4 regions of the Streptomyces sp. NPDC044002 genome follow, and region 4 is predicted to be linked to each of the others. Evidence: riboswitches for the same ligand, from Rfam matches in the RefSeq annotation. Region 4 holds a riboswitch; each other region holds the start of a gene.
The links. Region 4 has a riboswitch for cobalamin ahead of AC07A6_RS24295 (ribonucleoside-diphosphate reductase subunit alpha). Riboswitches for the same ligand answer to the same signal wherever they lie in the genome.
Positions count from the first base shown of each region.

Region 1: another riboswitch for cobalamin. It lies ahead of AC07A6_RS17220 (energy-coupling factor ABC transporter permease); the one in region 4 lies ahead of AC07A6_RS24295 (ribonucleoside-diphosphate reductase subunit alpha).
Region 2: another riboswitch for cobalamin. It lies ahead of AC07A6_RS10295 (CoA-acylating methylmalonate-semialdehyde dehydrogenase); the one in region 4 lies ahead of AC07A6_RS24295 (ribonucleoside-diphosphate reductase subunit alpha).
Region 3: another riboswitch for cobalamin. It lies ahead of AC07A6_RS02725 (ABC transporter substrate-binding protein); the one in region 4 lies ahead of AC07A6_RS24295 (ribonucleoside-diphosphate reductase subunit alpha).

Region 1 is NZ_JBWKEZ010000020.1:15,900-23,606, forward strand. Features, by position in the region: gene AC07A6_RS17210 (AMIN-like domain-containing (lipo)protein) at 1-300, shown strand, start outside; gene AC07A6_RS17215 (flavodoxin family protein) at 328-1,047, opposite strand; cobalamin riboswitch at 1,166-1,393, shown strand; gene AC07A6_RS17220 (energy-coupling factor ABC transporter permease) at 1,423-2,121, shown strand; gene AC07A6_RS17225 (energy-coupling factor ABC transporter substrate-binding protein) at 2,121-2,480, shown strand; gene cbiQ (cobalt ECF transporter T component CbiQ) at 2,484-3,233, shown strand; gene AC07A6_RS17235 (energy-coupling factor ABC transporter ATP-binding protein) at 3,224-4,051, shown strand; gene AC07A6_RS17240 (PadR family transcriptional regulator) at 4,165-4,728, shown strand; gene AC07A6_RS17245 (EF-hand domain-containing protein) at 4,774-4,986, opposite strand; gene AC07A6_RS17250 (tRNA-dependent cyclodipeptide synthase) at 5,263-6,024, shown strand; gene AC07A6_RS17255 (cytochrome P450) at 6,005-7,243, shown strand; gene AC07A6_RS17260 (YncE family protein) at 7,304-7,707, opposite strand, start outside.
Region 2 is NZ_JBWKEZ010000010.1:19,940-27,646, reverse strand. Features, by position in the region: gene AC07A6_RS10315 (enoyl-CoA hydratase) at 1-370, opposite strand, end outside; gene mmsB (3-hydroxyisobutyrate dehydrogenase) at 367-1,281, opposite strand; gene AC07A6_RS10305 (enoyl-CoA hydratase/isomerase family protein) at 1,278-2,372, opposite strand; gene AC07A6_RS10300 (acyl-CoA dehydrogenase family protein) at 2,369-3,523, opposite strand; gene AC07A6_RS10295 (CoA-acylating methylmalonate-semialdehyde dehydrogenase) at 3,520-5,019, opposite strand; cobalamin riboswitch at 5,213-5,383, opposite strand; gene AC07A6_RS10290 (DUF4430 domain-containing protein) at 5,776-6,264, shown strand; gene AC07A6_RS10285 (prenyltransferase/squalene oxidase repeat-containing protein) at 6,265-7,677, opposite strand.
Region 3 is NZ_JBWKEZ010000002.1:256,980-264,686, reverse strand. Features, by position in the region: gene AC07A6_RS02740 (tetratricopeptide repeat protein) at 1-1,293, shown strand, start outside; gene AC07A6_RS02735 (hypothetical protein) at 1,431-1,877, shown strand; gene AC07A6_RS02730 (magnesium and cobalt transport protein CorA) at 1,874-3,142, shown strand; cobalamin riboswitch at 3,180-3,317, shown strand; gene AC07A6_RS02725 (ABC transporter substrate-binding protein) at 3,353-4,342, shown strand; gene AC07A6_RS02720 (FecCD family ABC transporter permease) at 4,339-5,358, shown strand; gene AC07A6_RS02715 (ABC transporter ATP-binding protein) at 5,355-6,131, shown strand; gene AC07A6_RS02710 (LysR family transcriptional regulator) at 6,144-7,037, opposite strand; gene AC07A6_RS02705 (LysR family transcriptional regulator) at 7,123-7,707, opposite strand, start outside.
Region 4 is NZ_JBWKEZ010000034.1:74,824-82,530, forward strand. Features, by position in the region: gene AC07A6_RS24290 (ribonucleotide-diphosphate reductase subunit beta) at 1-90, opposite strand, end outside; gene AC07A6_RS24295 (ribonucleoside-diphosphate reductase subunit alpha) at 90-2,486, opposite strand; adenosylcobalamin-variant (AdoCbl-variant) riboswitch at 2,645-2,721, opposite strand; gene AC07A6_RS24300 (GNAT family N-acetyltransferase) at 2,786-3,280, opposite strand; gene AC07A6_RS24305 (Uma2 family endonuclease) at 3,359-3,943, shown strand; gene AC07A6_RS24310 (YbdD/YjiX family protein) at 3,998-4,195, opposite strand; gene AC07A6_RS24315 (carbon starvation CstA family protein) at 4,192-6,423, opposite strand; gene AC07A6_RS24320 (GntR family transcriptional regulator) at 6,553-7,317, opposite strand; gene AC07A6_RS24325 (extracellular solute-binding protein) at 7,615-7,707, shown strand, end outside.

The DNA of each region.
Region 1 (7,707 bases), on a different contig from region 4:
CCCGTGTCCGAGCTCGTCTACGACGGGTCGGGACAGCCCGTCCCGCTGGCCGGGAAGTACTTCCTGGAGATCCGCCTGCACCCGGCCGCCGGGCACAATGACGCCGGGGAGAACGTCTACCAGGGGCCCAGGCTCCAGAAGATCTACCTCAGCAAGCTCAAGGGCATGGCCATGACCGGCGACTACGAGGGGTACGTGACCTTCGGCGCCGCCTTCGACACCGCCCCGACCTGGAAGACCTCCGTCCTGCACTCGCCCGAGCGGCTCGTGCTGGACTTCCCGCACCCCAACACCTGCTGACCCGCGGACGGCCCCGGAGCCGCCCGGCTAGCGGTGTTCGGGGTTGGGGAAGTCGAAACGGCAGCCGGCGTCCCACAGGGAACGCTGGTTGCCGTGGGCCGGCATGCCGCCGGCCCGCTTGAGGAGCGCCGCCAGGTGCATCAGGTTCCACGACATGAACGTGGTGTTCCGGTTGGTGAAGTCGTTCTCCGGACCGCCCGAGCCCGGGTCCAGGTAGGAGGGGCCGGGGCCGGCCTCGCCGATCCAGCCCGCGTCGGCCTGGGGCGGAATGGCGTAGCCGAGGTGCTGGAGGCTGTAGAGGATGTTCATGGCGCAGTGCTTGACGCCGTCCTCGTTCCCCGTGATCAGCGCTCCGCCGACGCGCCCGTAGTAGGCGTACTGCCCCTGCTCGTTCAGCAGGGAGGAGCAGGCGTAGAGCCGCTCGATGACCTGCTTCATGACGGAGCTGTTGTCCCCGAGCCAGATCGGGCCGCACAGCACCAGGATGTCGGCGTCCATGATCTGGCTGTACAGGACCGGCCACTGGTCGCTCTCCCAGCCGTGGTCGGTCATGTCCGGCCAGACGCCGGTGGCGATGTCGTGGTCGACGGCGCGGATCAGCGAGGTGCGGGCGCCGGCCGCTTCCATGACGGCCCGGCTCCGCGCGATCAGGCCCTCGGTGTTGCTGGTCTCGGGAGAGCGTTTGAGGGTGCAGTTGACGTAGACGGCGGAGAGGTCCTCGTAGCGGGGGCTGTCGTCGGCGGCCATGCCCTCCACCGTGCCGCGCGCCCGGCGGCCCGGCCAGCGGGCCTGGCCCGTACGGGTGCCCGCGGCCGGGTGGCCGGGTGGCCGGATCGGTCCGGGTTGTGACGGTCCGTGCGGGCGACTAGGGTCGTCTGGCCTTGGTGTTCGGGAAACCGGTGCAAGACCGGTGCGGCCCTCGCCACTGTGATCGGGAAGTCCGGCTCCACTCTCTCCCCCAGACTCCGTCCGGGAGGTGCCCCCACCGCGGGAAGCCACTGGGCCCGCGCGGGAGACCGCACGGTCCCGGGAAGGCGGAGCCAGGGCATCAGCACCCGTGAGCCAGGAGACCGGCCGGGGCGCGTCGTCCATCCACGAGGTGCTGGAGAGGTCTCCCAACCCATGCATATAGCCGAGGGGTTCCTGCCCCCTTTGCACGCGGCCGCCTGGGGCGCCGCGTCCGCCCCCTTCGTCGTCCACGGGGTCCGCGCGCTCACCCGCGAGGTGAAGGCGAACCCGGAGAGCACGCTGCTGCTCGGGGCGTCCGGTGCGTTCACGTTCGTCCTGTCCGCCCTGAAGATCCCTTCTGTGACGGGCAGTTGTTCGCACCCGACGGGGACGGGGCTCGGGGCCATCCTCTTCCGGCCCCCGATCATGGCGGTGCTCGGCACGATCACCCTCCTCTTCCAGGCGCTGCTGCTGGCCCACGGCGGGCTCACCACGCTGGGCGCCAACGTCTTCTCGATGGCCATCGCCGGGCCCTGGGCCGGCTACGGGGTCTACCGGGTGCTGCGGAAGTCCGGCGCGCCGCTGATGGTGACCGTGTTCTTCGGCGCGTTCTTCGCCGACCTGGTCACCTACTGCGTCACCTCCGTCCAGCTGGCGCTGGCCTTCCCCGACCCGGCGAGCGGCTTCCTCGGCTCCCTGGAGAAGTTCGCGGGCATCTTCGCCCTGACCCAGATCCCGCTCGCGATCAGCGAGGGGCTGCTGACGGTGCTCGTGATGCGGCTGCTGATGCAGTCCAGCAAGTCGGACCTGGTCCGGCTCGGCGTCGCGAAGCTGACCGGCGGCACTCAGGCGAAGCAGGAGGCGGCCCTCTGATGAGCCGGAACGCGAAGATCAACACCCTGCTGCTGCTCCTGGTGGCGGCGCTGGCCGTGATCCCGCTCGCGCTGGGGCTCGGCGACGGCAAGGAGGAGCCGTTCGCCGGCGCCGACGCGCAGGCCGAGGCGGCCATCACCGAACTGAAGCCGGACTACGAGCCCTGGTTCGCCCCGCTGTACGAGCCCCCCTCGGGCGAGGTCGAGTCGGCGCTGTTCGCCCTCCAGGCGGCGCTCGGGGCGGGCGTGCTCGCCTACTACTTCGGCATCCGCAAGGGCCGCCGCCAGGGCGCGGCGCAGGCCCTCGCCCAGGCCGCGGCCGCCGAGGCCGGGCCGGACCGCCCGGCCCGGGAGTCGTAGGCGGTGCTGCCGATCGACGTGGCGGCGCACTCCAGCCGCTGGCGGGGCCGCCACCCCCTGGAGAAGGCCCTCCTCGGGCTCGGGCTCACCGTCACCGCGGTGTGCCTGCCGCCCTGGCCGGGCGGGCCGCTGGTGGCCGCCGCGACCCTGGCCGTGCTGCTCGGGCCGGCCGGCGTGGCCGGGCGGCAGCTGTGGCGGGCCTTCCGGGTCCCGCTGGGCTTCTGCGTGACCGGTGCGCTGCCGCTGCTGGTGTCGGTGGGCGGCCCGGACGGGTTCCTCGCCCCGGCCCCGGACGGGCCCCGGCACGCGGCGGAGCTGCTGCTGCGCACCTCGGCGGCCTCGCTCGGGGTGCTGCTGTTCGCCTTCACGACGCCGGTCTCGGACGTGCTGCCGCGGCTGGTGCGGGCCGGGGTGCCGGCGCCGGTGGTGGACGTGGCCCTGGTGATGTACCGGATCGGCTTCCTGCTGCTGGACTCGATGGCCCAGGTCCGGCGCGCCCAGGCGGCCCGGCTGGGGCAGGCGGGCCGGGCGGCGGTGTGGCGTTCGCTGGCCGGGCTCGCGGCGACCTCGTTCGTCCGGGCCTTCGACCGCGCGGCCCGGCTCCAGGAGGGGCTGGCGGGGCGCGGTTACGACGGTGCGCTGCGGGTGCTGGTACCCGACGCGGCGCTGTCCTGGCGGTTCCTGACGGGGTCCGCCGCCCTGCTGACCGCCCTGGTCGCGGGGACCCTCGTACTGAAGGAGCTGTGGTTGTGACCCCGTTGGTGGAGCTGGTCGGCGCGGGGTACGCGTACGAGGACGGCCCGGCCGTGCTGTCCGGGGTGGACTTCGGCATCGCCGAGGGCCGCGCGCTGGTGCTGCTCGGCCGCAACGGCAGCGGCAAGACCACGCTGATGCGGCTGCTGAGCGGGGGCCTGCGGCCCGGCTCGGGGACGCTGCGGCTCGGCGGGGACGAGGTGGCCTACGACCGCAAGGGCCTGGTCCGGCTGCGCACCTCGGTGCAGCTGGTGGTGCAGGACCCGGACGACCAGCTCTTCGCGGCCTCCGTCGAGCAGGACGTGTCCTTCGGCCCGATGAACCTGGGGCTGCCGGCGGCGGAGGTCCGCGAGCGGGTGGACGCCGCGCTCGCCGCGCTGGACATCACCGCGCTGCGGGACCGCCCGACGCACCTGCTGTCGTACGGGCAGCGCAAGCGCGCGGCGATCGCGGGCGCGGTGGCGATGGCCCCGCGGGTGCTGATCCTGGACGAGCCCACGGCCGGGCTCGACCCGGACGGGCAGGAACGCCTCCTGGACGTCCTCGCGGGGCTGCGGGCGGCCGGCACCACGGTGGTCATGGCCACCCACGACGTGGACCTCGCGGTGCGGTGGGCGGACGACGCGGCCGTGCTGACCCCTTCGGGGATCCGGACGGGGCCGGCCGCCGAGCTGCTCTCGGACCCGGAGCTGCTCGCGTCGGCGGGGCTGCGGTCGGCCTGGGCGCCGGTGGTCGCCGCGTTCCTGCGGGCGCGGGGGGTGCTGACGGACGGGGTGCCGGGGCCGCGGACGCCGGAGGAGCTCGCGGCGCTGGGCTGAGCCGGAGCCCCGCAGGGGCGGACCGTGAAGCGGGGTGGCCCTGCGGGGCGGGGTGTCCGGTGTGCCCACCCGTCCCGCCCTGCGGGACGATTGCCCACACCTAGGATGGCCGCATGTCGCTGCCGCACGCCATTCTCACCGCGCTGATGGAGAAGCCCTCGTCGGGGCTGGAGCTGACGCGGCGGTTCGACAAGTCGATCGGCTACTTCTGGTCCTCGACGCACCAGCAGATCTACCGGGAGCTGGGGCGGCTGGAGGAGGCGGGGCTGATCCGGGCGCTGCCCAGCGAGGTGCCCGTGCGCGGGCAGAAGAAGGAGTACGAGGTCCTGCCCGACGGCCGCGCGGAGCTGGCGCGGTGGGTGGACGAGAGCCAGGATCCGAAGCCGGTGCGGGACGCGCTGCTGCTGCGGATCCGCGCGGCGGCGGTGGTCGGGCCGCAGGGGCTGGGCCCGGAGCTGCGGCGCCATCTGGACCTGCACCGGGCGCAGTTGGCCACGTACGAGGCCATCGAGGCGAAGGACTTCCCGGCGGGGCGGGACGCGGACGCCGACCGGCTGCGCCGGCTCGTGCTGCGCGGGGGCATCGCCCTGGAGGGTTTCTGGCTGAGCTGGCTGGAGGAGGCCCTGTCCGAGGTGGAGGCCATGTCCGGAGCGGATGCGCCGGAGGGCGGGGCCTGACGCGCCCCCGCCCCGGCGGGCGGGGCGGAGGCGGACGCGCCGCGCTTACTTGTTCAGGGAGGCCCAGAACTCGTCGAAGCTCATCAGCTTGTCGCCGTCGCTGTCCTTGGCGGCGATCACGGAGTCCGCGACCGCGGCGGTGACGTAGTGGTCACCCATCGCCTTCATGGCCGCGCTGTACTCGTCGGCCGTGACGAAGCCGTCACCGTTCACGTCGAACTTGTCGAACGTCGCCCGTGCGCTCTCGATGTCAGCCACTGGGTCCACCCCTTCTCGGTGCTTGTTGACCGGCTCAGGGTAGCGGCCCGGGGCGCCGGGGGCTCCCGCGGGTCCCGTTCGGGCGGCAGAAAGATATTCAATTACCCGCGCGTAAGCCGCCGGAACGGCTCGGCGGATAGGCGGAATCGATAATTCCACCCAACAAATCCGCTTACCACTTGTCACGCTCCGGGATCACGGCATAACGTACCGGCATTGCCGCCACACCAGGAGCGCAGGGCTCCCAGGGACATGCGGCAACAAGGGCGATCACAGGTGACGATCACAGCTGACGCATCATTCGAAGTTCTGCCCTTCACCCGTACCTGCCGCCACATCTGGGAAGACGGCGACCATGTGCTCATAGGCGTGAGCCCCGGCAACAGCTACTTCAGCGCCGAGCGCGTGTCCAGTCTCGCCCGGTGGGCCGTGAGCCGGTTCGCGCAGGTCGACTTCGTCTACGCGGACCTCCACGTGGACCGGATGTTCGCCGCCTTCGGCTACACCCCGGAGCATGCGAGCAGACGCGCCTCGAAGGAGATCAAGGCGGTCCGGCGGAGGATCATCAAAGGCGTCGAGGATTCGGGCCACGAGCACGCCGAGATACGGGTGAGAGCGCTTTCGGAGTTCCAGGCCAACCCCGTCTACCAACTGCTGCACCGGCGCGTACTGCATTTCCTGGAGACCGATGGCGCATTCCGCAAGGGCTGCGAGGAAATGGCGCTGCATTTCGTCGGGTCGAAGTTGCCCGAGGGTGAATCCATGACGGATTCCCAGTTGCGGGTGTGTTTCGACTACCTGGCGGCCGAGCTGCCCTTCTTCATCGACACCCCCAGCATTCTCGACGTGCCGTCCTCCGTGGCGGCCTACCACGTCAGGATGCCGATGACCGACGTCCTCTTCGCCCGGGGCGGGGGCCTGCGCGCGACCCGCAACCAGGCGTACGCCGTCGTACGCCCCGGGGCCGGCGCCCCGGACGGCGCCACCACCGCAGCAGCCGCCACCGAAGGGACCGCCGATGAGCGTCGAGCAGCTTGAGGACGGCGGGGCCCAGGAGCAGCCCCTCCTCGACTTCCCGCTCTCGCGGCGCGGTGACGTCGTACCGCAGGAGTGCTCGTGGCTGCGCGAGAAGGCGCCCGTCGCCCGGGTCCGCACCCTGACCGGGGACCCGGCCTGGCTGGTGAGCAGCCACGCGCTGGCCCGGCAGGTGCTGGAGGACGAACGCTTCAGCCTCAAGGACACCGCGCGCGCCGGGGTGCCCCGCCAGTACGCGCTGACGATCCCGCCGGAGGTCGTCGACAACATGGGCAGCATCAACAGCGCGGGGCTGCGCAACGCCGTGATGAAGGCGCTCAGCCCGCGCCGGCCCGGCCTGCGGGAGGCGCTGCGCGCCAAGGCCGGGGAGCTGCTGGACGCGGTGGTCGCCGAAGGGGGCCCGGCCGATCTCCGGGCCGGCTTCGCCGATCCCTTCTCGGCGGCCCTGCACTGCGAGGTGCTGGGGGTGCCGTTCGAGGACTGGCGCCGGCTGATGTCCGGGCTGGACGTCGCGTTCATGACCGCTCGCGAGCCGTTCGCCGACTCGGCCCTCAACTGGTACAAGGACGTCGGCTACTTCGCCGGCCGGTTCCGGGAGCAGCTGGCGCTGCCCGCCGAGGAGCGTACGGGGCTCCTCGGCACCTTCGCCGGCCTGCGGGAGGCCGACCCGGAGTCGGCGCACCTGACGGACGAGATGTTCGCGACCGTCGCCGTCTCCCTCTTCGGCGCGGGGGCGGTCTCCACCTCCGCCTTCCTGGTCCTCGCGGTCCTCGCGCTGCTCCAGCGGCCCGAGCTGGCCGGCTACCTGCGCGCGCATCCGGAGCGCACGGCCGGGGCCGTCGAGGAGCTGCTGCGGTGGAACCTGTCCGTCGGGGACGGCCTGCCGCGGATCGCGCTGGCGGACGTCCGGGTCGGGGACGTGCTCGTGAAGGAGGGCGAGCTGGTGCTCGTCCTGCTGGAGGGGGCCAACTTCGACCCGGCGGCCTTCGAGCGTCCCGAGGAGCTGGACCTGGAGCGGGAGGGCGCGGGCGCCCACCTGGCCTTCGGTGCCGGCCGGCACTTCTGTCCGGCCTCGGCGCTGGCCCGGGCGCATGCCGAGATCGCGCTGGGGGTGCTGGTCGAGCGGCTGCCGGGGCTGCGCCTGGCGGTGCCGGCGGAGAACCTGGTGTGGCGCACGGGCTTCATCAAGCGGCTGCCCGAGCGGCTGCCGGTCGCCTGGTAGCGGCCTCACGGACACGGTGTCCCGGGTGCTGTGCGAGCTCCCGGGGCACCGTCGTGTCCGCTACCGGAAGATGCCGGTGTGGCCGAGGGAGTAGCGGCCGGGCTGCGGGTACACGGCGAGGCCGTGGGGGCCGCCGCCGACGGGGATCCGGGCCAGCTGCTTGCCGGTGACGGTGTCGATCGCGTAGACCTCGGAGTTGTAGCGGCCGGAGAGCCACAGCACCTGGCCGTCGGCCGAGACCCCGCCCATGTCGGGGCTGCCGCCGTCGGGCAGCTGCCACTTCTTGGTGAGGCGGTTCTCCTTGAAGTCGAAGACCGAGATGCTGCCCTCGCCGCGGTTGGAGACGTACATCTCCCTGGAGTCGCGGCTGACGTACAGGCCGTGGCAGCCCTTGCCGGTGGGCAGCAGCTTGGGGACGTCGAACTTGTCCCCGCTGAGCACCCACATGCCGTGCGCCATCATGT
Region 2 (7,707 bases), on a different contig from region 4:
CCGCGGCGAGCAGGATGTCGCACATCATGGCGAGCTCGCAGCCGCCGCCCAGGGCGTAGCCGGAGACCGCCGCGAGGGTGGGGGTGCGGACCTGACCAAGACGGTCCCAGGCGGTGAACCAGTCCGAGAGGTACATGTCCATGTAGCTCTGCGGGCGCATCTCCTTGATGTCGGCGCCGGCCGCGAACGCCTTCGCGGAGCCGGTGAGGACGATGCAACCGACCTCGGGGTCCCGGTCGAGTTGCTCCGCGGCGGCCACGACCTCCGTCATGACCTGGAGGTCGAGGGCGTTGAGTGCCTCGGGCCGGTTGAGGGTGAGGACTGCGACACGGCCCTTGCGTTCGAGCAGGATGGTCTCGTAGGCGGTCATGCGGGAGTTCCGTTCTGGTTCGTTCCGCCGGGGCGGAGGGTGCGGACGATCGCCGAGAAGTCCAGGCCCGCGCCCTCGCCTCCGGCGAACGCGGCGTACAGTTCCGCGGCCTTGAGGCCCAGCGGCGCGTCCACCCCGCCGGCCCGCAGGGCGTTCGCGGCGAGGCCCAGGTCCTTGGCCATCAGCGGGGCGGCGAAACCCGGCCGGTAGTCGCGGTTGGCGGGGCTCGTCGGGACGGGCCCGGGGACAGGGCAGTTGACGGTGAGGGCCCAGCACTGGCCGGAGGCGGTGGAAGCGACGTCGTAGAGGGCCTGGTGGTCCAGGCCGAGGCTCTCGGCGAGGACGAAGGCCTCGCTGACGCCGATCATGGAGACGGCGAGGATCATGTTGTTGCAGATCTTCGCGGCCTGCCCGGCGCCCGCCGCGCCGCAGTGCACGGCCTTCTTGCCCATGGCGTCGAGGAGCGGCTCGGCGGCGGCGAACTCCGCCTCCCCTCCGCCCACCATGAAGGTGAGCGTGGCGGCTTCCGCGCCCACCACTCCCCCGGACACCGGGGCGTCGAGCGCCCGGTGTCCGGCCGCGACGACGGCCTCGTGCGCGGCGCGGGCGTCGGACACGTCGATGGTGGAGCAGTCGACGAACAGTGTCCCGGGGCGGGCGGCGGCCAGCAGCTCCTGGTCACGGTAGAGGGCGAGGACGTGGCGGCCGGCCGGGAGCATGGTGATCACCACGTCGGCCGTGGCGGCGGCCTCGGCGGCGGAACCGGCGGGCTCGACTCCGGCCGTGCCGGCGGCGGCCGTCAGCTCGGGGACGAGGTCGAAGCCCAGGACCCGGTGTCCGGCCCTGACCAGGTTGGCCGCCATGGGTCCGCCCATGTGTCCGAGCCCGATGAATGCGACGGTGCTGCTCACCAGACGACCTCCTGCGACGAAGCGGTCGCGACGAGCCGCAGCTCGTGCGCGTCGGGCGGGGAGAAGTACCGGTCCACGTCCGCCGGGGTGACGTCCTCCAGCGCGGCAGGGGACCAGCGGGGGTTCCGGTCCTTGTCGATGACCTGGGCCCGGATGCCCTCGACCAGGTCGGGCGAGGACAGTGCCGCGCAGGAGACGCGGTACTCCTGCTCCAGTACGCGCTCCAGCGGGCCGAGCCGCCGTGCCCGGCGGAGCGCGGCCAGGGTGACCTTCACGGCGGTCGGGGACTTGGCGGCCAGGGTGTCCGCCGCGGCCTTCGCGGCAGGAACGCCCGAGGCCAGCAGCCGTGCCACGATCTCCTCCGCGGTGTCGGCGGCGTAGCAGCGGTCGATCCACTCCCGGGCGGCGGCGAGGCTCCCTGCCGGGGGCTCCTGCACGTGCCGCTCCAGTACGGCGCGGACGGAGTCCGCTCCCAGCTCCCGGGCCAGTGCCGGCAGCGCGGCCGAGGGCACGAAGTGGTCGGCGAGTCCGCACAGGAGCGCGTCGGCCGCTCCGACGGGGGCTCCTGTGAGGGCGAGGTGGGTGCCGAGTTCTCCGGGGGCGAGGGCGAGGAGGTAGGTGCCGCCGACGTCGGGGACGAAGCCGATGCCGGTCTCGGGCATGGCGACCTTGGAGCGTTCGGTGACGATGCGGACGCTGCCGTGGGCGGAGACGCCGACCCCGCCGCCCATGACGATGCCGTCCATGAGGGCGACGTACGGTTTGGGGTAGCAGGCGATCAGGGCGTTGAGCCGGTACTCGTCGCGCCAGAAGTCCGCCGAGGCGGTTCCGCCGGTGCGGGCGTCCTCGTGGATCGCACGGATGTCTCCCCCGGCGCACAGGCCCCGGTCTCCGGCGCCCTCGATGACGACCAGGTCGACCGCGGGGTCGTCCGCCCAGGCCGTGAGCGCCTCCTCGATGCGGAGCACCATGGGGTGGCTGAGGGCGTTGAGGGCCTTCGGCCGGTTGAGGGTGACGTACCCGGCGCGGCCTTCGGCGCGCACGAGGACGTCCTCGTCGTCGTGGTGGTCCACGGGCTTGTCGTTGGTCATCGCAGTGTCTCCGTGAGTCCGCGCGCGACGATGACGCGCATGACCTCGTTGGTGCCTTCCAGGATCTGGTGGACCCGCAGGTCGCGGACGATCTTCTCGATGCCGTATTCACTGAGGTAGCCGTAGCCGCCGTGCAGCTGGAGGGCCGCGTCAGCCACCGCGTACCCGGTATCGGTGGCGAAACGCTTGGCCATCGCGCACAGGCGCGGGGCCAGTGGGTCGCCGCTGTCCAGGGCTTCGGCGGCCTGCCGGACCAGGGCCCGGGCGGCGGCGAGCTCGGTGGCCATGTCGGCCAGGCGGAACTGGAGCGCCTGCGCGTCCAGAAGACGGCTGCCGAACGCCTCCCTGTCGGCCAGGTAGGACAGGCTCCGGTCGAGGGCGCTCTGCGCGCCGCCGAGCGAGCAGGCGGCGATGCCCAGGCGGCCGCCGTTCAGGCCGTTCATGGCGATGCGGAAACCGTCGCCTTCCGCGCCGAGCCGCCGACCGGCGGGGATCCGGACGCCGTCGAGGACCACCTGGCGGGTCGGCTGGGCGTTCCAGCCCATCTTGCGTTCGTTGGGGCCGAAGGAGACTCCGGGGTCGTCGCGCTCGACGACGAAGGCCGAAATCCCGCCGGGGCCGGGCTCGCCCGTCCGTGCCATGACCACGTAGAGGTCCGAGGCGCCGGCGCCGGAGATGAACTGCTTGACGCCGGTCAGTACGTAGTGGTCGCCACGCCGCTCGGCGCGGGTGCGCAACGCGGCGGCGTCGGAACCGGCACCCGGTTCGGTCAGGCAGTAGCTGCCCAGGGTCGCCGCGGAGCAGAGACCGGGCAGCCGGCGGGCGCGCTGGACGTCGTCGCCGTACCGGTCGATCATCCAGGCGACCATGTTGTGGATGGAGAGGTAGCCGGCGATCGACGGGCAGCCCGTCGCCAGGGTCTCGAAGACGAGCACTCCGTCGCTGCGGCTGAGGCCGGAGCCGCCGTGTTCCTCGCGTACGTACACGCCGGCGAGGCCGAGGGAGGCGGCGCGCCGGATGACGTCGACGGGGAAGTGCTTGTCCTGGTCCCAGGCGACGGCGTGCGGGGCGAGCTGTTCCCGGGCGAAGTCGAGGGTGACCTCGGCGAGGGCGAGCTGGTCCTCGGTGAGGGTGGTGGTCACGGCGTTCACCCCATCGTCGGGATGGTGAAGCTCGCGCCCTCCTTGACCCCGGAGGGCCAGCGCGAGGTGACGGTCTTGGTACGGGTGTAGAAGCGGATCGAGTCGGGCCCGTGCTGGTTCAGGTCGCCGAATCCGGACTTCTTCCAGCCGCCGAAGGTGTGGTAGGCGACGGGCACCGGGATGGGTACGTTGACGCCGACCATGCCGGTGTTGACGCGGCGGGTGAACTCGCGGGCGGTGTCCCCGTCCCGGGTGAAGATCGCCACGCCGTTCCCGAAGGGGTGCTCACTGGGCAGGCGCAGCGCCTCCTCGAAGTCGGCGGCCCGTACGACGCACAGGACGGGGCCGAAGATCTCCTCGCGGTAGACGCGCATCTGCGGGGAGACGCGGTCGAAGAGCGTCGCTCCCGCGAAGAAGCCGTTCTCGTGGCCGTCCAGGGTGAACCCGCGTCCGTCCACGACGAGTTCGGCGCCCTCGCCGACGCCGATGTCCACGTAGCGGCGCACGCGGTCGAGGGCGTCGCGGCTCACCAGGGGACCGAAGTCCGCGTCGGGGTCGTCGGACCGGCCGATCCGCAGGGTGCCGATGCGGTCCTTGAGGGCGGCGACCAGCCGGTCGGCGGTCTCCTCCCCGACGGGCACGGCGACGGAGACGGCCATGCAGCGCTCGCCCGCAGAACCGTAGCCGGCCCCGATCAGGGCGTCGACGGCCTGGTCCAGGTCGGCGTCGGGCATCACGATCATGTGGTTCTTCGCGCCGCCGAAGCACTGGGCGCGCTTGCCGTGCGCGGCGGCCGTGGCGTAGATGTGCGCGGCGATCGGCGTGGAGCCGACGAAGCCCAGGGCCTGTACGCGCGGGTCTTCGAGGAGGGTGTCGACCGCTTCCTTGCCGCCGTTGACCACGTTGAGGACGCCCGGCGGCAGACCGGCTTCGAGGAACAGCTCCGCCAGTCGCAGGGGCACGGACGGATCGCGTTCGGACGGCTTGAGGATGAACGCGTTGCCGCAGGCCAGGGCGGGTGCGGCCTGCCACAGCGGGATCATGGCGGGGAAGTTGAAGGGGGTGATTCCGGCGACGACCCCGAGGGGGCTGCGCAGGGAGTGCACGTCGATGCCGGTGCCGGCGTTGTCGGTGAACTCCCCCTTGAGGAGGTGGGGGACGCCGGCGGCGAATTCCACGACTTCCAGACCGCGTTGCAGGTCCCCGTGAGCATCGGCGACGGTCTTGCCGTGCTCGGCGGACAGCAGCCGCGCGAGGCTGTCCCGCTCGCCCTCGACGAGCTGGAGGAACCGCAGCAGGACGCGGGCCCGGCGCTGCGGGTTCCACTTCCCCCATTCCGCCTGTGCGTCTTCGGCGTTGGCGATCGCCTCTTCGGTGTCGGCGCGCCCGGCCAGCGGTACGCGGGCCTGGACGGAGCCGGTGTTGGGGTCGTACACGTCGGCGAAGAGCCCGGAGGTGCCGGTGGTGTGCTTTCCGCCGATGAAATGGGTGAGTTCACGGACCATGGATGCCTGCTCTCGTCAGGTTGGATCCGGGGATGGCACGGCAGGCCGACGGACCGCACTCGGGTGGGGGTGCGCCGCTGCGGACTGCCGTGAGAACTACGAGCGCGCCGAATCGGTGTGTGCGCGCTCCGCCGGATCACCAGGGTCGTGGGTACAAACCGGTGCCATGCGTGTCTGCTCCATCCTCGTGGACAACACGGAACAATCCGCGGCCGGTATCCTGACTCCCGGATCCCCGCGTGCCGCCCGCCTTCCCGACAGACCTCGTCAGTGGCGTGTGGATGGCAGCACACTCCCCGGTCACAGTGGCGGGACCGTGCCGGACTCACACCGGCTTCCCTGCACCGCGGACCTTGTGCCACGAACATATAGTTGGACGTCCTAGTAAGTCCAGGGCCGACGCACGGACGGGCCATCTCACAGAACCCGCTTCCAGCCCACGCCCACCAGGTCGTACGATGCGTTCTGCTCCGGCCCGCGCGGCGGGAGCTCACAACCGAATGCATGCACAACTGGGGGAAGCCGGTGGGAATCCGGCGCTGACCTGCAACCGTGTGCGGGGCCCGGAGGGCACCGCGAGTCGGAGTACCCGGGGTGCGATGCGTACTGCTTCCCACTGTCATGGTCTGCAGCGCGAAGCCCCCACCCCGGGTCGGCGACCCCTGCCCGTTTCCTCACGGAGACGGGCAGGGGGACGGGCACGTGCGGCGGAGGGACCTCGGCTCAGACCCTCGTCCCTCTCAGGAAGAAGGCGTCATGCGCCAGTTCCCCGCCCGCCGCTCCGTGATCACCGCGGTCGCCCTCGGGCTCGCTCTCGCCGGCGCTCCGGCCGTGGCCGAGGCCGCCCCCCAGCCGAACACGAACGCGGCCGTCAAGGTCGGCCTGACCGTTCAGGGCCCCGACGGGCTGCTGTTCAAGGGCAAGATCAAGACCAAGGGCCACGACGTCACGACGGCCACGGGCGGCACCCACAAGTGCGACGGCACCAACGGCGGCGCCAACCCGTCCAAGGTCCCCACCCCGACCGCAGCGCTCGACGACGCGGCCCGCCTGAACTACTTCGCGTGGGACGGTACTTGGTACACGTCCTTCGACGACTTCTCCGTCGACACCATAAAGGACGTCAGCGGCGGCGGCTCCGCCTACTGGAGCATCGCCGTCAACGGCACCCCCACGCCGGTGGGCGGCTGCCAGTTCAAGCTCAATGCCGGCGATCAGGTGTCCTTCACCTGGACGTCCTTCTAGTCAGGAACCCCACCGCAGGGCGATGGTGTCGCCCAGGTTGACGACCTTGTCGCGGACGGCGCCGGCGAACGAGGACCCGTCCACGCTCACCTTCCACGTGCCGGAGCCGCTGTTGGCCTTGCCGTTGACGTCGGTGACGGTGCCGGTGCCGGACGAGGGCGTGACGCCGGTGACGCAACCGGACGGAGCGGCGGCGGTCACCGCCGCGTCGAGGACGTCGCCGAGCGTGGTGGTCGTACCGGTCGGCGTGAACGCCACCGAGCAGACCTTGAGGCTGCCGGCCCCGTCGTCGACCGTCAGCGCGAGCTTCGTCGCCGTACCGGCCGTGAAGGCGGACTGGGACACCCACTGCGGGGCGCCGGGGGTGACCGGGACGGGCGGGGCCGTGGTGAAGCCTCCGCCGGCCACGGCACGCAGCGCGTCGATGGAGGAGTAGGCCGAGGGCGCGGTGTCGGAGGGCTTGTACTTGAAGCCGCCCGCCGGGTTGTACTGATTGGCGATCAGAAAATCGATCGGGGTCTTGCCGCTGCCGGTGAGGAAAGCACCCGTCTGCGGGTTGAACCCGCAGGCGTTCAGTCCGGCGACGCCCCAGCCGTTGGAGCTGGTGTTGACCCCGTAGAGGGAGTTGAACGCGCCGCTACCGGAGACGAGCCTGCTCTTGAGGAAGTTCTTCGCCTGGACGACGTCGGCGTCGGTGTTCGGGACACCGGACACGCACAGGGCGGCCATGGCCGCACCGGTCATGTCGACGTCGCTCGCGGAGTTCAGGACGGTCGGGTTGCCCTCGGCCTTGTTGAAGGTCCAGCCGCCGTCCACGTGCTGGTTGGCACGGATGCGGGTGACCATCGAGTCGGTCAGCGCCTGCGGTACCCGGGCACCTCCGGCCTGGGTCTTGGCTCCGCCCAGCGAAAGGGCCGCGAAGACGGTGCCGTTGAAGTTCCCGGACGGGCCGAAGTAACCGGCCTCGGCCGTCTGCCAGTACGAGTAGATGTCGGCTATCAGATTGCGGGAGGCCGAGACGCGCGCCGGGTCGATACCGGCGGCGTAGGCGTTGAGCGTGCCGCGCTCGTAGTCGGTGACCACCGGGGAGGCCTGCGGCCAGCCCGCCGTCGACAGCAGGTTGCGGTAGACGGTGCGCGCGTTCTTCGTGGTGTCGCCGCCGGGGTAGACGTCGGCGACGGCCGTGCCGGCTGCCGCGAACGCACCGAACGCCCACTCGTTGGACAGGCCACTGCCCGCGTACGAACCATCGGCAGCCTGAAGGGACTTGAGATAGCTCACACCGTTCGTCCTGGACGTGGCGATCTGCGCGGGCGAGGAGGTCGCGGAGGCGGGCAGCGTGGTCAGGACGAGCGCGCCGAGCGCGGCGGGCGCCACGAACACGAGGCGGCGCGGGGTACGGATACGGGACATGGCCTGCTCCTGGAAATGAGGGACGCCGAC
Region 3 (7,707 bases), on a different contig from region 4:
CGCTGGCGACTGCACCCCCACGCCCGCCGCGAGGCCACGGCCCTGGCCCGACGGCTCCCGCAGGCTGTCCGGGAGGCGGCGCAGCGGCGGCTGCTCGACGAGTACGCGCGGATGGCCCGGATCGCCGTCGAAGACACGAACGGCGCGGGCTCCGCCCTTCACCTGCGTGCGGGACGCAAGGCCTCCCGGGAGTGGTTCGAAGCCGAATGCGCCAACCTCGTCTCGGGCGTGGACATGGCAGTGTCGGCCGGACTCGACCGGCACGCCGCGGAACTCGCCCTGCCGGTGTGCCGGCTGCTGTTGCACCACCACCGCTTCGACGAGCTGGCGACCTGCGCGAAGGCGGGAGTGGGCGCGGCCAGACGTGCGGGCGACCGGACGACCGAGGCGGAAATGCTGAACGTCCGGGGCGGCTGGCTGCGGAAGCTGGGCGGGCACCAGGAGGCGCTGGGCCAGTACACGGAGGCCCACGACATCTTCGCCGCACTGGGCGACCGGCCGGGACGCGCCAAGACCCTCGGGAACATCGCCGGCATCCACTACGAGCGGGGTGAGTTCGAGCGGGCGTACGTCATCTACCGGGAGGTGGCGGCCGAGTTCCTCGCGCTGGGCGACACCCGCCTCGAAGCCATGTGTCTGAAGAACGCCGGCGACACGCTGGTCGCCGCCGACGAGTTCGATGCCGCGCGGCACGCCTACACGGAAGCGATCAAGGTGTACCGGCAGCGCGGGGACCTGGACGGCGAGGCCGAAGTACTGAACTCCCTCGGCGAACTCGTGAGCTTCGCGGGGCAGACACAAGAGGCCCTGTCTTACCACAAGCGCGCGTTGCAGCTGGCCGAAGCCGCAGAGAACACCGGCCTCCAGGGCGCGGCACTCTGCGGGGCCGGCCAGTGCCTGATCGACGGAACGGCCCGCCAGCGGCGCGAGGCCCTCCGGATGCTGCAGAGGGCCGCCGATCTCCTGGAGGAATCGGGGAACCTGCGTGCCCACGCCGCCGTCTGCGGCAGGATCGGCCGGCACTTCTACGACGCGCGCAAGTACGCCAAGGCCATCGAATACCTCCACCGGGCCGGCATCGTCCTCCTGCGTGAGTTCAAGGACACCGACGCGGCCGCCGTGCCGCTCGGCCTGATGGACCAGGCCCGCCGGGCGATGGAGGAACGGGGCCTCCTCAGAACACCGCTCAACTACCTCAGGGGTCAACACCCCCCTCGCTCCTGGGAGGTCGGGCCGGCCCACGTGTTCACTGCCGAGCCCAAGCCGTGGGCCGAAGGCCTGTCCGAAGACTGAACCGCGGGCGCCCGCCCGGCCGGAGGTCCTCCCGCGGCCCGGCCGTCCTCCGGCAGAGGTCATTTCCACGGATCGAGGCACCCGCGGCACCGCCGATCGGTACATTGCGTGGTCCACGCAATCGCCGGGGAGGAAGCATGCTGACAGAGGCGCTGGCGGCGGTGGCCGCGTCGTGCGCTACCGCAGTGATCCAGGCTGCCGGGACCGACGCCTGGGCGGGTCTCCGGCACCGCCTGGCGGCCCTGATGGGCGACGGCGACGTCCAGCGGGCCGCCGCTGAACTGGAGCGGCTCGAACGGACGGCCCAGGTGATCGCCGACGCCCCGCCCGAACAGTCCGCCCGGATCCGCATCCTGCAGGAGGGGAGCTGGCAGGCACGCCTCGAAGACCTGCTGGAGTCCCGGGCGGGAGCGGCGCGGGAAGCGGTGGCCGAGGAGCTGCGCGGCATCGTCGCGTCCCTGAGCGAGGGCGGGGCCTCGACGCACAAGACCTGGAGCGGCGACGTCCGCCAGGTCGCCAAGGCGTCCGGCCAGGCGCGCGTGTACCAACTCGGCCAAGGCGAAATGAACATCTCGGGATCATGAACACGGAAGAATCGCGCAGCATCAGCGTCAACATTGAGGCGGCCGACGACAGCCGCGTCTACCAGGTCGCCCAGGGGAACATGTTCATCGGACGGGACCCCGTCGAGGTGACGGCCCGGAAGCTGGCGGCCCTGCCGGTCTCCAAGGCGGCCGAGATGCTCGGAGAGATGTCCGCGGAGGAGCGCGCCTCGGTCGTCGCGACCATGGAAACCGGTCCGGCGGCGGCACGGATGGCGCTCCTGGAATCGTCGGTGGCAGTGGACGTCCTGTTGTCCATCGACGAGCTGCTCGCCGTCGAACGGCTGCTGGCCATGGACGCGGTGAGCGCCCGGCGCCTTGCGCTGGCGGCACCGCAGACGTGGTGTACGGGGCTCTTTTCCAGACTGACGTTGGAACAGACGCTCCGACTGGTCGGAGAACTCGACGGAGGGGGGAAGTTCACCTTCCAGCTCGACGTCCTGGAGGGCTTCGCCACACGTCTCCCCACCGATGTCATGACCACCCTGCTGTCATCCGGCGGAATGCCGCCCGGGACGGCCGCACGCGTCCTGCGGGCAGTGACCGGCCAGGAGTTCGTCACCTGGCTGCTGATCGGCAATCCGAGCGCCCGGCTCGCGCTCCTCGACCACATGCCCCTCGAATTCCTCACGACCGCCGTCGTCGCCCTGTGGGAACCGCCGGAGGAACTGCGCCTCCTGTGTACGGCCAAGGGCGTCGGCCTGCCACAGGTCGCCGACGTCCTGAGCGCGCTGCGGCCGCACCGGCTGGTCGAGCTGGTCACCGGTTCCGACCTCGGATTCGGCGTCTACGAGGCGTTCTCGCCCGACACCCGGGTCGGTCTCCTCCGGTACATGGACGACCGGCGGCTGGCCGACCTCCTGCAGCGCTACGAGGAGGGGCCCCTCGTGGAACGCGTTTCCGGGATGCTGCTGGCGGACGAGTTCAGCGGCAGGGCCCATCACGTCCACCGCCATCTGGCGGCCGCACTCGTCGTGTCGACGATCGACGCCGACCACCTGCTGGAGTCCCTTCCGCGCCATCAAGCCGCCGCCGTCTGGGACTCCCGGTGGGCCCACGGCGTGGCCCGCACCCTCGAAACCTACGACGCCGACGCCGGGTACGGGGAACTGAAGCAGCTCCCGCAGATGCGGAAGGCGGAGGTCGTCTGGCACTTGTCCGCGGAGCTCCGGGCTCGGCTGCGGGACAGGGCGGACAACCTCTCCGACGACCAACTGCTCCGCGACGGGGGACGGCCGCTCTCCTGAGTCCGTCACCACCCCTTCCGGGCGTGACGACCGCATCTGGCAGACTTGGCCGGGTTGTCCCGGCGGTGCAGGACAGGAAACCGGTGTGAATCCGGTGCGGTCCCGCCACTGTGACCGGCCGCCGCGTGCGCGTGGGGGCCGGGAGTCAGACACTGACGCACCGCCTCTTCACTTCGACCGGGGACGAGGATCCCCCGGAGAGGCCTCACCATGTCGCGTGTCCGCGCCGCCGTGCGCTCCTTCCTGCCCTTCGCCCTTGTCGTGCCGCTCGCCGCCTGCGGCGGGCCGTCCGGGGCCGAGGGGCCCGGAGCCGGGGCGCAGGCCGCGCCCGGGTTCCCGTACACCGTCACCAACTGCGGTGTCAGCAGCACCTACCAGGCGCCGCCCGAGCGCGCCGTCACCATGAACCAGCACGCCACCGAGATCATGCTCGCCCTCGGACTCCAGGACCGGATGGCCGGCACCGCCTACCTCGACGACTCCGTGCTGCCCGCCTACCGGCCCGCCTACGACAGGATCAAGGTGCTGGCGAAGGAGTACCCGTCGAAGGAGGTGCTGCTCGGCGCCAACCCCGACTTCGTGTACGGAGGTTACGCCAGCGCCTTCGACAAGGGGCAGGGCCGGGACCGCGAAACGCTGGCCAAGGCAGGCATCGGAACCCGGCTGAGCGTGGAGTACTGCACCCAGGGACCGGTCGGGCTCCAACAGCTGAAGACCGAGATCACCGAGGTCGCCCGGACCTTCGGCGTGCCCGAGCGCGGCGAGGCGCTCGTGCGGGAGGAACAGCGGCGCGTCGACGCCGTCACCGCACGGGTCAAGGACCGGGCCCGGCCGTCGGTCTTCGTCTACGACTCCGGCGAGGCCTCCGCCTTCACCTCGGGAGGCAGCGGCATCGGCAACGAGATCGTCTCCCTCGCCGGGGGCGCGAACGTGTTCGCCGACCTCAAGGACACCTTCGGCGACGTGCCGTGGGAGAAGGTCATCGAGCGCGCGCCCGAGGTCGTCCTCATCTACGACTACGGCGGCACCACCGTGGAGGCCAAGAAGCAGCGCCTGTTGAACGACCCGGCGCTGGCGGAGGTTCCCGCCGTCAAGAACCGGCGGTTCGTGGTGCTGCCGCTCTCCTCCGCCGTGCTCGGCGTGCGCGTCGCCGACGCCGTCGAGTCCCTCGGCCGCCAGCTGCACCCCGACGCCCCGTGAGGCGCGGGCTCCCGCTGGTGCTGCTCACCGCCGCGCTCGCCGTCTCGATGGTGGCCGGGCTGGCCCTGGGGGCCGTACGGATCCCGCCCGGCCAGGTCCTCGACATCGTCCTCGGCGGGCCCGGCGCACGAGGGGCCTTCGCCTCCATCGTCTGGGACGTGCGGATGCCGCGCGTCCTGCTCGGAGCCGTCGTCGGGGCCGGGCTGGCCGTGGCCGGAGCCGTGCTCCAGGCCCTCGTGCGCAACCCGCTCGCCGACCCCTTCCTGCTCGGGGCCTCCTCCGGGGCCTCGACGGGGGCGGTGCTGGTCATCGTGTCCGGCGCGGGCGCTGCCGGAGCCGTGGGCGGGGCCGGGCTGCCGGCCGCCGCCTTCGCCGGGTCCATGGCCGCACTCGTCGCCGTCTACGCCCTGGCCCGCCGCGGCGGAACCATGACCACCGGCCGGCTGATCCTGGCCGGGGTCGCCGTGCAGTACATCCTGTCCGCGCTGACCAGCCTGATCCTCGTCCTGTCAGCCAAACCCGACCAGCTGCGCACCGCCCTGTTCTGGACCCTGGGCGGTCTCGGCGCGGCCCGCTGGGACGAACTCGCCCTGCCGGCCGCCGCGCTGATCGCCGGCACCGCCGCGCTCACCGCCCTGGCCCGGCCGCTGGACCTGCTGCTCGCGGGGGAGGAGGGCGCGCGCACCCTCGGCCTGGACACCGGCCGCTTCCGGGCGGCCGTGTTCGTGCTCACCTCCCTCGTGGTCGGGGTGCTCGTCGCCTACAGCGGGGCCATCGGCTTCGTCGGCCTGATGGTCCCGCACGCCGCCCGGATGGCCGTCGGCGCCGGCCACCGGGCACTGCTGCCCGTGGCCGCGCTCGCCGGGGCCGTCTTCCTGGTCCTGGCCGACCTGGTCGCCCGTACCGCGGCGGCCCCCGAGGAGGTCCCGGTCGGGGTGGTCACCGCGCTGGTGGGCGGGCCGTTCTTCCTGTGGATGCTGCGCCGCACCAGCCGCACCGAGGGGGTGGCGGGATGACGCGCCGACCGGCGGAACTCACCGTCGAGGCCCTGCGTTACGCAGTGGACGGGCACACCCTGCTGCACGGCGTCGACCTCACCGCCCGCCCCGGCGAGACGGTCGGCGTGGTCGGGCCCAACGGCAGCGGCAAGACCACCCTGCTGCGCTGCGTCTACGGCACCCTGCGGCCCACCGCCGGCCGGGTGCTCCTCGACGGGGCCGACGCCGCGGCGCTCGGCGCCAAGGAGCGGGCCCGGCGGGTGGCGGTGGTCCCGCAGGACGCCACCGGCACCTTCGGGCTGACCGTCCGCGAGGTCGTCGCCATGGGCCGCAGCCCCCACAAGCGCTTCTGGGAGCAGGACGGCCCGGAGGACCGGCGCCAGGTGGCCGGCGCGCTGGAGCGGGTCGGCGCGGCCGGCTACGCGGAGCGGCGCTTCGAGGAGCTCTCCGGCGGCGAGCGCCAGCGTGCCCTCGTCGCCCGCGCCCTCGTCCAGGAACCGGGCCTGCTGGCCCTGGACGAGCCGACGAACCACCTCGACATCCGCTACCAGCTGGAGGTGCTCGGCCTGGTCCGCGGCCTGCCCGCGACCGCCCTCCTCGTCCTCCACGACCTCAACCTCGCGGCCTCCTTCTGCGACCGGCTGTACGTCCTGTCGGCCGGCCGGGTCGTCGCAGCGGGAACGCCGGGCGAGGTACTGGACGAAGCACTGCTGGCGGAGGTCTACGGGGTCCGCACCCGCGTCGGGACCCACCCGACGACGGGCGCCCCCAGCATCGTCTACCTGCCGTGACCGGCCGGCCCCTCAGAGGGACATCGTCCCGAGTTCGCCGGCGATGCGTACGAAGGACCGGACCATCGGGCTGTCGTTGTCCGAGCGCCACACCAGGCCCCAGCGCAGCTTCGGGGCGTCGTGGAGGGGGAGGTAGGTGATGTCGGGCCGCACATGGAAGCGGGTGACCTGGGAGGCGAAGGAGTGGACGGCCTCACCCGAGGAGATGATCATGAAGAGTGAGTCCAGATCACTGGCGAAGCAGAAGTTCCGCTCGATCGTCCGGCCGCTGGGCGTGTAGAAGGGCATGAACGCGTCCTGCCAGTAGTCGGGCTGCAGCGACTCCCCGCCGATCACGCCGTGGTCGGCGAACACCTCCAGGGACACCGAGGACCGGACCGCCAGCCGGTGGTCGGCCGCCACGGCCGCGACCCGGGGCTCCTCGAAGAGCACCGGGCCCACGGTGAGATCCGGTTCCTCGACGGGAAGCCACGCGAGCAGCAGGTCCGCCTCGCCCCTGCGCAGCGGCCCGAACGGATCGATGAACCCGTTGTAGCGGAGCCGTATCCCGCACGTCGGGTTCAGGGAGCGGAACGCGTCCCAGTAGGGCCGCAGCTCCTGTGCGTTGGACACCAGCAGGTTGATCCGCAGGACGTCCGTCTTGCCTTGTGCGGTGAGCCGGGCCCGGTCCATGCTCGCCTTCAGCCCCCGGAAGACGGGGAGCAGGTCGTCGCGGAGCTGCTCGCCGACGGGTGTGAGCCGTACCTGGCGGCTGGTCCGTTCGAAGAGTTCGGCGCCGATGGACCGTTCCTGCTTCTTGATGGCCTGGCTGACCCTGGCCGCCGATACGTGCAGCCGTTCGGCGGTCCGTCCGAAGTGCAGCTCCTCCGACAACGTCAGGAAGATCTCGATGTCGCGCAGTTCCACGCGCCCCACGTCCCCGTTTGCTCAGTAACTCCGGCCCGGTCAGCGGTGCATGACCAGGCGTTGATCGTCGATTCGTCCGGATTCCCTACAGCGACATCGTCCCGAGTTCGCGTGCGAGGCCCGCGAAGGCCCGCACCATCGGGCTGTCGTTGTCCGACCGCCAGACCAGGCCCCAGCGCAGGAGCGGCGTGTCGCGGACCGGGATGTAGGTGACGTCGGGCCGGACGTAGAAGCGGGTGACCTGGTTGCCCAGGAGGTGGATGATCTCCCCGTCGGCGACCAGGGTGTACAGCTCGTCCAGTGTCGTGACCAGGAACTTCCGTTCGATGGTACGACCGCTGGGCGCGGTGAACGGGACGAAGGCGTCCTCGAAGTAGTCGGGCTGCGGTCCGTCCGGACCCACGATTCCGTGGTCCGCGAGCGCTTCCAGGGTCAGCGAGGAGCGGCCGGCCAGCCGGTGGTCATTGGCCACCAGCGCGACCCTGGGCTCGTCGAACAGCACCGGCCCCACAGTCAGATCGGGCTCCTCCACCGGGAGCCACGACAGCAGCAGGTCGATCTCGCCGCGCCGCAGCGGGGCGAACGGGTCCATGTAGCCGTTGTGGCTCAGCCGCAGCCCCCATTGCGGATGCCGCGTACGGAACGCGTCCCAGAAGGGGCGCAGTTCGTG
Region 4 (7,707 bases):
GTAGCGCTCGTAGAAGTCCGGGTAGCGCATCGGGCGGAGCGTGAGCTCGAAGCCCGGGTCGAGGAGGTTCTTCTTCTCGGTGGAGCTCATTACTGGCAGGCCTCGCAGGACTCGGGGTTCTCAAGGGAGCAGGCCAGCGCCTCGGCGTCGAGGGCCTGGGGCAGCTGGGCCGGGGTGGCCGCGGCCGGGACGGCGGCCGCGCCGGAGGCGGCGCGGGCGATCTTCGTCGCCGGGCGCGAGCGCAGGTAGTACGTGGTCTTCAGGCCCTGCTTCCAGGCGTACGCGTACATCGAGCTGAGCTTGCCGATGGTGGGCGTCTCCAGGAACAGGTTCAGCGACTGGCTCTGGTCCAGGTACGGCGTACGGGCCGCCGCCATGTCGATCAGGCCGCGCTGCGGGATCTCCCACGCCGTGCGGTACAGCTCGCGGATCTCGGCCGGGATCCAGCCGAAGCCCTGGACGGAGCCGGAGGAGTCGCGCAGCGCCTCGCGGGTCTGCGCGTCCCACACGCCGAGCTGCTTGAGGTCCTCCACCAGGTAGCCGTTGACCTGGAGGAACTCGCCGCTGAGGGTCTCGCGCTTGAAGAGGTTGGAGACCTGCGGCTCGATGCACTCGTACACGCCCGCGATCGAGGCGATCGTCGCCGTCGGGGCGATGGCCAGCAGCAGGGAGTTGCGCATGCCGGTCTGCGCGATGCGGGCGCGCAGGGCCTCCCAGCGCTCGGGCCAGTGGCGCTCGGTCTCGTAGTGGTCCGGGTGCAGGACGCCCTGCGCGGTGCGGGTCTCGGCCCAGGCCGGGAGCGGGCCGGAGCGCTCGGCGAGGTCGCAGGAGGCCTCGTACGCGGCCAGCATGATGCGCTCGGAGATCTTCGTGGACAGGGCCTTCGCCTCGGCCGAGTCGAAGGGCAGGCGCAGCTTGAAGAAGACGTCCTGGAGGCCCATCGCGCCCAGGCCCACCGGACGCCACTTGGCGTTGGAGCGGCCGGCCTGCTCGGTCGGGTAGAAGTTGATGTCCACGACGCGGTCGAGGAAGGTCACCGCGGTGCGGACGGTCTCGTCCAGGCGGGCCCAGTCCATGTCCCCGTCGGCGACGAACGCGCCGAGGTTGACCGAGCCGAGGTTGCAGACGGCCGTCTCGCCGTCGTTGGTGACCTCGATGATCTCGGTGCAGAGGTTGGAGGAGTGGACGACGGTGCCGGGCAGCGCGGTCTGGTTCGCGGTCCGGTTGGAGGCGTCCTTGAAGGTCATCCAGCCCTGGCCGGTCTGCGCGAGGGTGCGCATCATGCGGCCGTAGAGGTCGCGCGCCGGCATGGTCTTCTTGGCGAGGCCGGCCGCCTCCGCCTTGACGTAGGCGGCGTCGAACTCGTCGCCGTAGAGGTCGACCAGCTCGGGGACGTCGGCCGGGGAGAACAGCGACCAGTCGGCGTCGGCGTTCACGCGGCGCATGAACTCGTCCGGGATCCAGTGGGCGAGGTTGAGGTTGTGCGTGCGGCGCTGGTCCTCGCCGGTGTTGTCGCGGAGCTCCAGGAACTCCTCGATGTCCGCGTGCCAGGTCTCCAGGTAGACGGCGGCGGCGCCCTTGCGGCGGCCGCCCTGGTTCACGGCGGCGACGGAGGCGTCGAGGGTCTTCAGGAACGGCACGATGCCGTTGGAGTGGCCGTTGGTGCCGCGGATCAGCGAACCGCGGGCGCGGATGCGGGAGTACGACAGGCCGATGCCGCCGGCGTGCTTCGACAGGCGCGCCACCTGGTGGTAGCGGTCGTAGATCGAGTCCAGCTCGTCCAGCGGGGAGTCCAGCAGGTAGCAGGAGGACATCTGCGGGTGGCGGGTGCCGGAGTTGAAGAGCGTGGGGGAGGACGGCAGGTAGTCCAGGCGGCTCATCAGGGTGTACAGCGAGGCGACTTCCTCGACGGCCTGGACGGACTCGTCCTCGGCGAGGCCGCAGGCGACGCGCAGCATGAAGTACTGCGGGGTCTCGATCACCTGGCGGGTGATCGGGTGGCGCAGCAGGTAGCGGCTGTGCAGGGTGCGCAGGCCGAAGAAGCCGAAGCGGTCGTCCGCGCCCTCGGCGAGCGCGTGCTCGACCAGGGCGTCCAGGCGGGCGGCGTGGGCGGCGACGAACTCGGCGGTGCGGTCGGCGATCAGGCCCTCGCGGTGGCCGACGGCGACGGACTCGGCGAAGGAGGTCGAGCCCTGGCCGGCGGCCTCGTCGGCGACGGCCAGCGTCAGCAGGCGGGCGGCGAGCCGGGAGTAGGCGGGGTCCTCGGAGATCAGGCCCGCCGCGGCCTCGGTGGCCAGCCCGCGCAGCTCGGCCTCGTCGGCGGAGGCGCTGCGGCCGCGCAGGGCGGCGGCGGCGACCCGGCCGGGGTCGGTGTCGGGGAGGTCGGCGGTCAGCTCGGTGAGAGTACGCAGCAGCGCGGCCCCCGGGCCTTCGGTGGTGTCGCCAGAAACGGACTCGGCGCGCGGTGCGGAAGGCGCGATGGTCACGGCGGGAGCTCTCCCTCGCTCGGCCCGGTCATCGGCGGATCGGGGCGCGGGGAGGCGCATGCGGGCGCGACGGGATCGCGTACACACCGCATGGCGTCCACCGGCCCAACCGCGAGGCCCGGACGTGGTCGGCACCCGGTTCGGTCGATCCGGGCGCACTGTCGGCAGGTCCTCGGACTTTTCATACCGTTGCGGGACAGTTCCGGATTCGCACCGGATTCCCCTGCGGCGACAGCGAGGATGAGCATACATGTGGGGGGCCGCCCGTGCGCGACCCACCACATGTTGTGTCGGCCCGGCTACAGCTCCAGACGGTAGGTCAGCAGTTTCAGGGCCGGGATGGGCGACCAGTCGAGCTCCGGAGTGCGTACGAAGCCCAGCCGCTCGTAGATCCGCCGGGCGCCCAGCATGGCCGGCTGGGTGGACAGCACGAGGGCTCTGAGGCCCTGGGCGCGGGCCCGTTCGGTGCAGGCGCGTACGAGGGCCTCCCCGACGCCCTTGCCGCGCGCCTCGGGGGCCACGGCGAGCATCCGGAATTCGGCCTCCTGCGGTCCGGCCACGTCCGCGAGCCGGCTGCCGGGTGCGGCGAACGTCACGCCGCCGAGCACCCGGCCGTCCTCCACGGCGACGAGCACCTCCCCGTCGCCGGCCCGTCCGGCGACGTCGCGCAGGACGTTCAGGTAGGTGTCGTCCTCGTTCAGGTCCAGCAGCCCGTCCCCGCTGTAGGCCGCTCCGGTGATCGCCCCGAGCCGCCCGTACTCGTCGGCCCGCGCCGTTCTGATCTCGAAGTCCATGCCGCCGAGTGTGCCGGACGGGTGTCGGTGGTCGGCGCTATCGTCGAAGGAGCACCGTCGATGGAAGGTGAGCGAGGCATGACCGTGATGACAGACCGGCCCCACATGCTGACTGAGGACTTCGAAGCCGTCGCGCGGATAGCCGCCCGGGAGCGGGTGGGGACACGGCTGGAATTCATCGACGGGGTCATCAGGAGCAAGGCCATGCCGGACGGGGACCACGGGCGGATCATCCAGTGGCTGTTGAAGATCTGCATGCAGTCCCGGCCCGAGTTGTTCCTGCATCCGGGGCAGGGGATCAAGGTGGAACCGTACCGACAGGGCCGTGCCATTCCGGACGGGGTCCTGGCGCACGAGGACGCGTTCGTCGGCCAGGGCGACTGGGTCGAACCCGAGCCGATCCTCATGGCCGTCGAGGTGACCTCGTGGGACTCCGACACCCGTCGGCGGGACCACGTCGAGAAGCCCCGCGCCTATGCGGAGACGGGCATTCCCGTGTACCTGCTGATCGATCGGGCCAAGTGCGAGGTCTCCGTCTACAGCCAGCCCGTCGGCCGTGAGTACAAGAGCATCCACATCGTGCCGTACGGCACGGAGATCGCCCTCCCCGAGCCCGTCGGCATCACTCTCCAGACCGAAGTCCTCAAGGACTGGGCGCGCTGACCCGGCGCATGTGAAGGGCCCCGTCGGACGGTCCGGCGGGGCCCTTCTGGTTCCTCAGCAGCAGCGGAAGCCCTCGCGGGGGTCCGCCTCGCGGGCGTCGGTGCGGGCCCGTTCGAAGGCGCGCCGGGTCAGGACCTCGGCGTCCGGGTCGTGCGAGCGGGCGTGCGCCACGTAGCGGTCGTACGCGGCCTCGCCGGAGAACTCCCGTACGTAGAACCGGGCCTTCGCTAGCGCCCCGCGCACCCCGCTCACGCGACGGGCTCCTTGGCCTTGCCCCCGCTCCCGTCGAGGCCGGCGGCCGCGAGCTCGGCCTTCTCCTCGGCGGTGGCGATGAGCCCGGCCGGGGCGATGATCTTCGACTCGGTCCACGGCACCTCGGAGAGGCGGACCGACTCCGGGCTGCGGACGGCCTTGAGGCAGACCCGGGCCGCGTCCACCAGCACGATGACGATCAGCACCGCGAACAGCGCCGACAGGACCCCGTCGACCGTGGCGTTGGTGACCACGGTGTGCATGTCGTCCATGTTCTTGGCGGGCGGCAGCACCTTCCCGGCGTCGATGCCGGTCTGGTACTTGTCGCGCTGCGCGAAGAAGCCGACCTTCACGTCGTCGGAGAAGATCTTCTGGTAGCTCGCGGTGAGGGTGACCGCCACGTCCCAGGCCAGCGGGACGCCCGTGACCCAGGCCCACTTGAGCCGCCCGGACTTGACCAGCAGCGTGGTGCAGACGGCCAGGGCGACCGCCGCGAGCAGCTGGTTCGCGATGCCGAACAGCGGGAAGAGCTGGTTGATGCCGCCCAGCGGGTCCTTGACGCCGACCCACAGGAAGTAGCCCCAGCCGCCGACGACGACGGCGCTGGCGAGCCACACGCCCGGCTTCCAGCTGACGTCCTTGAAGGACTTGTGCACGTTGCCGAGGGTGTCCTGGAGCATGAACCGGCCGACGCGGGTGCCGGCGTCGACGGTGGTCAGGATGAACAGGGCCTCGAACATGATGGCGAAGTGGTACCAGAAGGCCTTCATCCCGGCGCCGCCGATGACCGAGGAGAAGATCTCCGACATCCCGAGTGCGAAGGTCGGCGCGCCGCCCGTACGGGACAGCAGGCTGGCCTCCTCGACGTCCTTCGCGGCCTGCGCGAGGGCCTCCGGGGTGATGGCGAAGCCGAAGTCGGTGACGGCCTTCGAGGCGGTCTGGACGGTGGCGCCGATGACGCCGCCGGGGGAGTTCACCGCGAAGAAGAGGCCGGGCTCGATGATGCTCGCCGCGATCACCGCCATGACGGCGACGAACGACTCGGTGAGCATGGCGCCGTAGCCGATGACCCGGACCTGGGTCTCCTTCTGGATCATCTTCGGGGTGGTGCCCGAGGCGACCAGCGAGTGGAAGCCGGACAGGGCGCCGCAGGCGATGGTGATGAAGACGAAGGGGAACATCGACCCGGCGAAGACCGGGCCGTCGCCGCGCGTGGCGAAGTCGGTGACCGAGGGCATCTTCAGCGTCGGCATCGCGATGACGACGCCGGCCGCCATCAGGGCGATGGTGCCGACCTTCATGAAGGTGGACAGGTAGTCGCGGGGCGCGAGCAGCAGCCACACCGGCAGCACCGAGGCGATGAAGCCGTACACGACCATCCAGATGACCAGCGTCTCCTTCTCCAGGGTGAAGGTGCTCGCCCAGGAGGAGTCGGCGACCCAGCCGCCGGCGACGATGGCGAGGAGCAGCAGCGCGACGCCTATGACGGAGACCTCGGTGACCCGGCCCGGCCGCAGGACGCGCAGGTACACGCCCATGAAGAGGGCGATGGGGATGGTCATGCCGATGGAGAAGACACCCCAGGGGGAGTGCGCCAGCGCGTTGACGATGACCAGTGCGAGCACCGCCAGCAGGATGACCATGATGACGAACACGGCGACGAGGGCGGCGGCGCCGCCGACGGGGCCGATCTCGTCCCGGGCCATCTGGCCGAGGGAGCGGCCGTCGCGCCGGGTGGAGAAGAACAGGGTCACCATGTCCTGGACGGCGCCGGCGAAGATGACGCCCGCGACGATCCAGATGGTGCCCGGCAGGTAGCCCATCTGTGCGGCCAGCACCGGGCCGACCAGGGGGCCGGCGCCGGCGACGGCGGCGAAGTGGTGGCCGAAGAGCACGCGCCGGTCGGTGGGGTGGAAGTCGACACCGTTGTCGAGGCGTTCGGCGGGGGTGGCCCGCGTCTTGTCGAGCCGCAGGACGCGGGTGGCGATGAAGCGGGAGTAGAAGCGGTAGCCGATGGCGTACGAGCCCAGCGCGGCGGCGAGCAGCCAGGCGGCCGAGATCTCCTCGCCCCGGGACAGTGCGAGCACGCCCCAGCCGAGGGCCCCGACGAGGGCCACGCCCACCCAGACGGCGATCGACTGCGGGGAGGCCTTCCCCGAAGAAGAGGGAGAGCCCGGACTGCCGCCTTGACCCGCCGCTTCTGTCCCTGTTGCTCCCGGTTCCGGCATGATCCTCGTCCCCTCGTTGATCATTTGCGTAAACGCACGGAATCTACGGGGGCTTGACCGGTGAAAGTAAGCCCCCGTCCGCATAGCGGTACGAGCGTCTACCGAGGGCCGTGGGCAGTCAACAGCTGATCACGTGGCGGGTCGCTGGAGGCGGGCCACGAATTTGTAACGGTCGCCGCGATATACCGATCGCACCCATTCGACTGGTTCCCCGTCGGCGTCCAGGGAGTGCCGGGAGAGCATCAGCATCGGCAGGCCCACGTCGGTGCCGAGCAGTCCGGCCTCGCGCGGGGTGGCCAGGGAGGTCTCGATGGTCTCCTCGGCCTCCGCCAGCCGGACGTCGTACACCTCGGCGAGGGCGGTGTAGAGCGAGGTGTACTTGACGAGGGACCGGCGCAGCGCCGGGAAGCGCTTGGCCGAGAGGTGGGTGGTCTCGATGGCCATCGGTTCGCCGCTGGCCAGGCGCAGCCGCTCGATGCGCAGGACCCGCCCGCCCGTGGCGATCTTCAGCAGGCCCGCGAGGGTGTCGTCGGCGGTGACGTACCCGATGTCCAGGAGCTGTGAGGTGGGCTCCAGGCCCTGGGCGCGCATGTCCTCGGTGTAGGAGGAGAGTTGCAGCGGCTGCGAGACCTTGGGCTTGGCGACGAAGGTGCCCTTGCCCTGGATGCGCTCCAGCCGGCCCTCGACGACGAGCTCCTGCAGGGCCTGCCGGACGGTGGTCCGGGAGGTGTCGAACTCGGCCGCGAGAGTACGCTCGGGCGGCACGGGGGTGCCGGGGGGGAGTGTTTCGGTCATGTCGAGCAAGTGCCGCTTGAGTCGGTAGTACTTGGGCACACGCGCCGTGCGAGTGGCTGCCCCGCCTTCCGGCTCCGTGGTCGCCCCTTCGGTGGCCATCGCCGCCCGCCTTCCCGACTCCAGTTTCGCTGCCGTCACCGGCTCCTCCGATATGTGCGGTCACATGGTGACACGGGCGGGAGGGCAGGCCTCCTCCCCTCCCCCAGGTGTCGGTCCGATAACGGACCGAGCACCCGCTCATTAGACCCTTGACACCCCTAAAGGTCTAGGCCAAGCTCCCGGTACTGGTCTAAACCAATGTGGATCAGATCCCGGCCCCACGGCAGTACTTGGTACGTACGTCACCGCGGCGGGCGAGGGAAGGTGCAAAGCAGCAGCATCCCTGAGGAGGGTGGCGTGAAGCGCAAGCTCATTGCGGCGGTCGGTGTCGTGGGCATGATGGTCGGTGTCGCGGCGTGCGGCAACGGCGGCGACGACAAGCCGGAGTCC